Blastococcus colisei: one gene and its partner. The protein of the gene in region 1 interacts with the protein of each later gene in a pairwise test. Links are inferred from orthologs where the notes say so. Each region holds a gene or a part of one and is shown in the gene's direction. Other genes may lie near its edges. The genes, in order: leuS and ligA.

Evidence for each region.
Region 2: the proteins of leuS (region 1) and ligA interact in binary tests that used the Escherichia coli proteins (3 or more experiments, as listed by UniProt). The link is inferred for Blastococcus colisei from one-to-one orthologs.

Annotation. Positions count from the first base shown.
Region 1 is NZ_VFQE01000001.1:3,102,842-3,106,594, reverse strand. The notes cover bases 185-3,627. They hold leuS (leucine--tRNA ligase), read left to right. Parts: upstream 185-532; coding sequence 533-3,427; downstream 3,428-3,627. Other genes in these bases: lipB (lipoyl(octanoyl) transferase LipB), read right to left, coding at 3,539-3,627; FHU33_RS14730 (LLM class F420-dependent oxidoreductase), read left to right, coding at 185-290. In the rest of the region: more of FHU33_RS14730, read left to right, coding at 1-184; more of lipB, read right to left, coding at 3,628-3,753.
Region 2 is NZ_VFQE01000001.1:1,197,136-1,200,377, forward strand. What follows is about bases 251-3,182. They hold ligA (NAD-dependent DNA ligase LigA), read left to right. Parts: upstream 251-605; coding sequence 606-2,759; downstream 2,760-3,182. Other genes in these bases: FHU33_RS05700 (uroporphyrinogen decarboxylase/cobalamine-independent methonine synthase family protein), read left to right, coding at 251-550; FHU33_RS05710 (ACT domain-containing protein), read right to left, coding at 2,761-3,182. Outside these bases: more of FHU33_RS05700, read left to right, coding at 1-250; more of FHU33_RS05710, read right to left, coding at 3,183-3,242. UniProt on the Escherichia coli protein: DNA ligase that catalyzes the formation of phosphodiester linkages between 5'-phosphoryl and 3'-hydroxyl groups in double-stranded DNA using NAD as a coenzyme and as the energy source for the reaction.

The DNA of each region.
Region 1 (3,753 bases):
AGGCGTGCGAGCAGGCCGGCCGCGACGCGGCGTCCATGGTGTACAGCTCGGCGCTGGTGCTCTGCGTCGGCAAGGACGAGGCCGAGATCGCCCGCCGTGCCGCCGCCGTCGGGCGCGAGGTGGACGAGCTGCGCCAGCAGGGCGTGGCAGGGACCCCGGCGGAGGCGGTCGACGTCCTCGGGAGGTACGCCGAGGCCGGGGCGGAGCGCGTCTACCTGCAGGTGCTCGACCTGTCCGACCTCGACCACCTCGACCTGGTGGCCAGCGAGGTCCTGCCGCAGCTCGGCTGAGCTGTCACCGCGAGCGTCCCACCCTCCCGGGCGGGTGGGACTGCCGCCCGGATCGCCTCCCGCCCGGCGGGACCAGCCGACGGCGGGTCGCGGTAGGCTCGCGGGGTGACCGGGCGGCTCCTGCTTCACCGGCCGTGCTGACCTGAGACGTTCAGACAGCACGGCAACCCCTCCTGCGTGAGGGGTTTCTTCATGTCTACCGCCGGATTCACATCGCAGCAGAGGACCCGGGAGCACCAGCGATGAGCCAGACCGCCGATCAGCCCAACGTCGAGCAGGCGCCGGGTGACGTCCCGCCGCACCGCTACACCCCGGCGCTGGCCCAGCAGATCGAGCTCGCCTGGCAGGACCGCTGGCAGGGCGAGGGCACGTTCCACACGCCCAACCCGTCCGGCCGGCTGAGCGAGGGCTTCGAGCGGGTAGCCGACCGGCCGAAGTACTTCCTGATGGACATGTTCCCCTATCCCTCGGGCGCAGGGCTCCACGTCGGGCACCCCCTGGGCTACCTGGGCACCGACGTCACCAGCCGGTTCCGCCGGATGGACGGCGACAACGTGCTGCACCCCATGGGCTACGACGCCTTCGGCCTGCCGGCCGAGCAGTACGCCGTCCAGACCGGCCAGCACCCCCGGGTCACCACCGAGGCCAACATCAAGGCCATCAAGGCGCAGCTGCGCCGCCTCGGCGTCGACCACGACGACCGCCGCAGCTTCGCCACGATCGACCCGGGCTACTACAAGTGGACCCAGTGGATCTTCCTGCAGCTGTTCGGCGCCTGGTTCGACGAGACCGCCGGCAGGGCGCGCCCGATCGATGACCTGGTCGCCGAGCTGGACGCGGGGACGCGCGCCCCCGCCTCGGGGACGAACCCGTCGGGGCTGCCCTGGGCGGAGCTGGACGAGGTGTCGCGCCGCAAGGTCGTCGACGCCCACCGGCTGGCCTACCTGCACGAGGCGCCGGTCAACTGGTGCCCCGGCCTGGGCACCGTGCTCTCCAACGAGGAGGTCACCGCCGACGGCCGGTCCGAGCGCGGCAACTTCCCGGTGTTCCGGCGCCCGCTCAAGCAGTGGATGATGCGGATCACCGCCTACGCCGACCGGCTGATCGACGACCTGGACCGGCTGGACTGGTCGGACTCGCTGAAGCTGATGCAGCGCAACTGGATCGGCCGGTCGACCGGCGCCAAGGTCCGCTTCCGCTGCGGAACCGAGTCGGTCGAGGTCTTCACCACCCGCCCCGACACGCTCTTCGGCGCGACCTACATGGTGCTCGCGCCCGAGCATCCGCTGGTCGCCACGCTGACTGCCTCTTCGTGGCCGGACGGCACCGACCGGCGCTGGACCGGGGGTGCGGCGACCCCGGCCGAGGCGGTGGCGGCCTACCAGCGGCAGGCCTCGCGCCGCTCCGAACTGGACCGCCAGGACGCGGGCCGGGAGAAGACCGGCGTCTGGCTGGGCGTCTCCGCCGTCAACCCGGTCAACGGCCGGGAGCTGCCCGTGTTCATCGCCGACTACGTGCTGACCGGCTACGGCACCGGCGCGATCATGGCCGTTCCCGGCGAGGACCAGCGGGACTGGGACTTCGCGAAGGCGTTCGGGCTGGACGTCGTGCCGACCGTCGAGCGCCCCGAGGGCTTCGACGAGGACAGCGGCGCGTACACCGGCCCCGGACCGATGATCAACTCCGCGAACGACGAGATCTCGCTCGACGGGCTGGACCGGGTCACCGCGATCGCCACGATCACCGGCTGGCTGGTGGAGCACGGCCACGGCGAGGCGACCACCACCTACAAGCTGCGCGACTGGCTGTTCAGCCGCCAACGCTACTGGGGCGAGCCGTTCCCGATCGTCTACGACGAGGACGACCTGCCGGTCGCCGTGCCGCAGTCCATGCTGCCGGTGCTGCTGCCCGAGGTCGACGACTACTCGCCGAAGACCTTCGCCGACGACGACGCCGACTCCGCACCCGAGCCGCCGCTGTCGCGCGCCTCGGACTGGACGACGGTCGAGCTGGACCTGGGCGACGGCCCGAGGAAGTACCGCCGCGAGACCAACACGATGCCCAACTGGGCCGGCTCCTGCTGGTACTACCTGCGCTACCTCGATCCCGCCGACGACGAGCGCATGGTCGACCGCGAGCTGGAGGAGTACTGGCTGGGACCGCGCGGACCCGGCGACGTCGGCGGCGTCGACCTCTACGTCGGCGGTGTCGAGCACGCCGTCCTGCACCTGCTGTACGCGCGGTTCTGGCACAAGGTGCTGCACGACCTCGGCCACGTCTCCAGCGAGGAGCCGTTCCGCCGGCTGGTCAACCAGGGATACATCTCGGCCTTCGCCTACACCGACGAGCGCGGTTTCTACGTGCCCGCGGCCGACGTGGTGGAGAAGGACGGCCGGTTCCTCTACGAGGGCAAGCCGGTCACCCGCGAGTACGGGAAGATCGGCAAGAGCCTGAAGAACATGGTCACGCCCGACGAGATGATCGGCGCCTACGGGGCGGACACGTTCCGCGTGTACGAGATGTCGACCGGCCCGCTGGACCAGTCGCGCCCGTGGGAGACCAAGGCCGTCGTCGGCTCGCAGCGGCTGCTCCAGCGCATCTGGCGGGTGGTCGTCGACGAGCAGACCGGCGTCGTCCGGGCCTCCGACGGCGAACCGGGGGAGGAGACGCTGCGGGCGCTGCACCGGACCATCGCCGGCGTGCGCGACGGGTTCGCGACGCTCCGGTTCAACATCGCGATCGCGCGCATCACGGAGCTGACCAATCACCTGACCCAGGCCTACGGGGCATCGTCCCCGGTGCCGCGATCGGTCGTGGAGCCGCTGGTGCTGCTCGTCGCGCCGCTGGCACCGCACATGGCCGACGAGCTGTGGACGCGGCTGGGCCACGACGGGTCGTCGGCCTGGACGCCGTTCCCTCGTGCCGACGAGCGGTGGCTGGTGGAGGACACCGTGCAGGTCGCCGTCCAGGTCAACGGCAAGGTGCGGTCGCAGGTGAGCGTGCCGGCCGACGCCGACGCCGCCGCTCTGGAGGCGGCGGCGCGGGCCGACGACAAGATCGCCGGCTACCTCGACGGTGCGACCGTGCGCCGCGTCGTCGCCGTCCCCGGCCGGCTGGTCAACTTCGTCCTCGGCTGATCACCGTCCCGGTGCCGGTCGTGGTGCGGATGGGCCCCGGGAGGGACGCTGTGCGCGGATGCGCACTCTTGAGCGGGAGGACTGCGCATCCGCGCACACCGCTCCGGCAGGTCAGGCCAGGACGGCGCGCATCGCCTTCTCGACCGGCTCGATGGCCTCGTCGACGGTGACGTCGCGGCCGAGCTCGGCCGTCAGCGACGTGACGCCGGCGTCGGGGATGCCGCACGGCACGATGGCGCCGAAGGCGCCGAGATCAGGGTCGCAGTTCAGCGCGAAGCCGTGCATCGTGACGCCCCGGGCGACGCGGATGCCGATCGCGGCCACCT
Region 2 (3,242 bases), 1.9 Mb from region 1 along the record:
GGCCCACGTGGCCGCCGTGGCCGCCCGGGTGCCCGGCGCCTCCGTCGTCGTCCAGCTCGACGAGCCGTCCGTCCCCGCTGTCCTGCAGGGTGGGCTGCCCACGGTGAGCGGCTTCGGGAAGCTCCCGGCCGTCGAGGCGGCCGTGGTCGAGCAGGAGCTCGCCGACCTCGTGGTCCGGCTGCCGGTCCCGGTCGTCGTGCACTGCTGCGCGCCGCGCGCGCCGATCGAGCTGTTCCGGGCCGCCGGCGCCGCGGCCGTCTCCTTCGACCTCGGCCTCGTGCAGGACCTCGACGCCGTCGGTACCGCGATCGAGGCCGGCATCCACCTCGTCCCCGGCGTCGTCCCCGGCACGGACACGACCCTGTCCGCCCCGAAGGCGACGGCCTCCCGCGTGCAGGCATGGTGGCGCGAGCTGGGGTTCCCGGCCGACGACCTGTCGGCCGCCGTGACGCTGACCCCGTCCTGCGGGCTGGCCGGGGCGACGCCGGCGTACGCGCGGGCGGCGATGGCGCACGTCCGCGAGGCGGCGAGGTACCTCCTGCCGGAGTGATCCACGAGCGGGGAACCCCCGGTTGGCCATCGTACCCGCCGGATACCGTTCGCCCGTGGGCAGCACTCCGATGAGCAGCGAGGCCGGGCTGGACGCACCCGCGGTGGGCGCCGCCCCCGACCGGGAGGACGTCACCGAGGTCCCCGACGACGCGCGGACCCGGCACCGGGACCTGTCGGAGGAGCTCGACCGGTACGCCTTCGCCTACTACGTGCGCGACGAGCCGCTGGTCAGCGACGGCCAGTACGACGAGCTGATGGCCGGGCTGAAGGCCGTCGAAGCGGCTCATCCGGCCCTGGTCACGCCCGACTCGCCGAGCCAGAAGGTCAACGGCGGGTTCACCGCCACCTTCGCGCCGGTGCAGCACCTCGAGCGCATGCAGAGCCTCGACAACGCGTTCTCCAGCGACGAGCTCTCCGCCTGGGCCGCCCGGGTGGAGCGGGAGGGCGCGGCCGGGGCGGACTACCTGTGCGAGCTGAAGGTCGACGGCGTCGCCGTCGCGATCGTCTACGAGAAGGGCCGGCTGGTCCGCGCCGCCACCCGCGGGGACGGGACGACGGGGGAGGACGTCACCGCCAACGTCCGCACGATGGAGGGCGTCCCGCAGCAGCTGACCGGGAACGACGTCCCCGAGCTGCTCGAGGTGCGCGGCGAGATCTACTTCCCGGTGGCCGCCTTCGCCGACGTCAACGCCGGCATGGTCGAGCAGGGCAAGGCGCCGTTCGCCAACCCGCGCAACGCCGCGGCCGGCTCGCTGCGCCAGAAGGACCCCCGCGTCACCGCCTCGCGGCCGCTGCGCCTGGTCGTCCACGGCCTGGGTGCCCACCGCGGTCTCGAGGTCGGCCGCCAGTCGGCGGTCTACTTCCGGCTCCGCGACCTCGGCCTGCCGGTGAGCGGCCGCTCCGAGGTCGTCGACGATCTTTCCGGCGTGTGGGCCTTCATCGAGCGGTACCGCGAGCAGCGGCACTCCGTCGAGCACGAGATCGACGGCGTCGTGGTGAAGGTCGACCAGTACACCCTGCAGCGGCGGCTCGGGTCGACGTCGCGGGCACCGCGGTGGGCGATCGCCTTCAAGTACCCCCCGGAGGAGGCGACGACGAAGCTCCTCGACGTCCGGGTCAACGTCGGCCGCACCGGGCGGGTCACCCCGTTCGCCCACATGGAGCCGGTCAAGGTCGCCGGCTCGACGGTGCAACTGGCCACGCTGCACAACGCGAGCGAGGTCAAGCGCAAAGGCGTGCTGATCGGCGACACGGTGGTCATCCGCAAGGCCGGCGACGTCATCCCCGAGGTGCTCGGGCCGGTGGTCGCGGCCCGCGACGGCTCCGAGCGCGAGTTCGTCATGCCCACCCACTGCCCCGAGTGCGGCACGGAGCTGCGGCCGGAGAAGGAGGGCGACGCCGACATCCGCTGCCCGAACTCCCGCTCCTGCCCTGCGCAGCTGCGGGAGCGGGTCTTCCACGTCGCCGGCCGCGGTGCCTTCGACATCGAGAACCTCGGCTACGAGGCGGCGATCGCGCTGCTGCAGAGCGGGCTGCTGCAGGACGAGGGCGACCTCTTCTTCCTCGACGCCGAGCAGCTGCAGCGCTCGTCGTTCTTCACGAAGAAGGACGGCGCCCTGTCGGCCAACGGGGCCAAGCTGCTGGCCAACCTGCAGAGCCGCCGGGACGTCCCGCTGTGGCGGGTCCTCGTGGCGCTCTCCATCCGGCACGTGGGACCGACGGCGGCGCAGGCACTGGCCCGGGACTTCCGGTCGCTGGACCGCATCAGGGAGGCGTCGGAGGAGGAGCTCGCGGCCGCCGACGGGGTCGGCCCGACGATTGCCCGCTCGGTGCGCGACTGGTTCGAGGTCGACTGGCACCGCGACGTCGTGGAGAAGTGGCGGCACGCCGGCGTCCGCATGGTCGACGAGGGCAGCGAGGCCGGGCCCGGCCCGCTGACCGGCGTCACCGTGGTCGTCACGGGGTCGCTGCGCGACTACAGCCGCGACCAGGCGATCGCCGCCATCCAGGAGCGCGGCGGCAAGGTCACCGGCTCCGTGTCGAAGAAGACCGGGTTCGTCGTGGTGGGTGCCGATCCGGGCAGCAAGTACGACAAGGCCGTGCAGGTCAAGGCGCCGGTCCTCGACGACGACGGCTTCGCGGTGCTGCTGGCCGACGGGCCGGACGCGGCGCGCGACGTCGCGACGATCGGCGACGGCTCGGACTGACTCAGACGGGCGGCAGCGTGGCCACGGTGGTGGCGATGCCGGTGAGGTGCGCCAGCCGCATGAGCTCCGAGCGGCGGAACGCCGGGCCGCCCGACCGGCCGAGCACCACCGCGCACCCTGGGCCGCCGTAGGGGGCGGCCATCATCTCGATGGCCATCTCCTGCCAGCGTTCCGGCAGCCATTCGTCGTCGCTGGGCAGCAGGCGGGGGCCGGTCAGCGGCATCCAGGGCAGCGTGAGCCCCTCGAAGGCAGGCGCGGCGTCGGAGGCCGCCGCCACCTCCCACGGTGGGGCGTCCGCCGCGGAGGGCTCGACCGCCGACAGCACGACCGCCCAGCCGCTGTGGAACACCCGGGGGAGTTCGGCCGCCAGCAGCTTGGCCGACGTGCCTTCCGCGGCCCGCGCCAGGGCGTCCAGCAACTCCAGTTCGCGGTGGGTGTCCAGCGGTCCGGCGAAGGGGCGCAGCGACTCGACCGACACCCCCG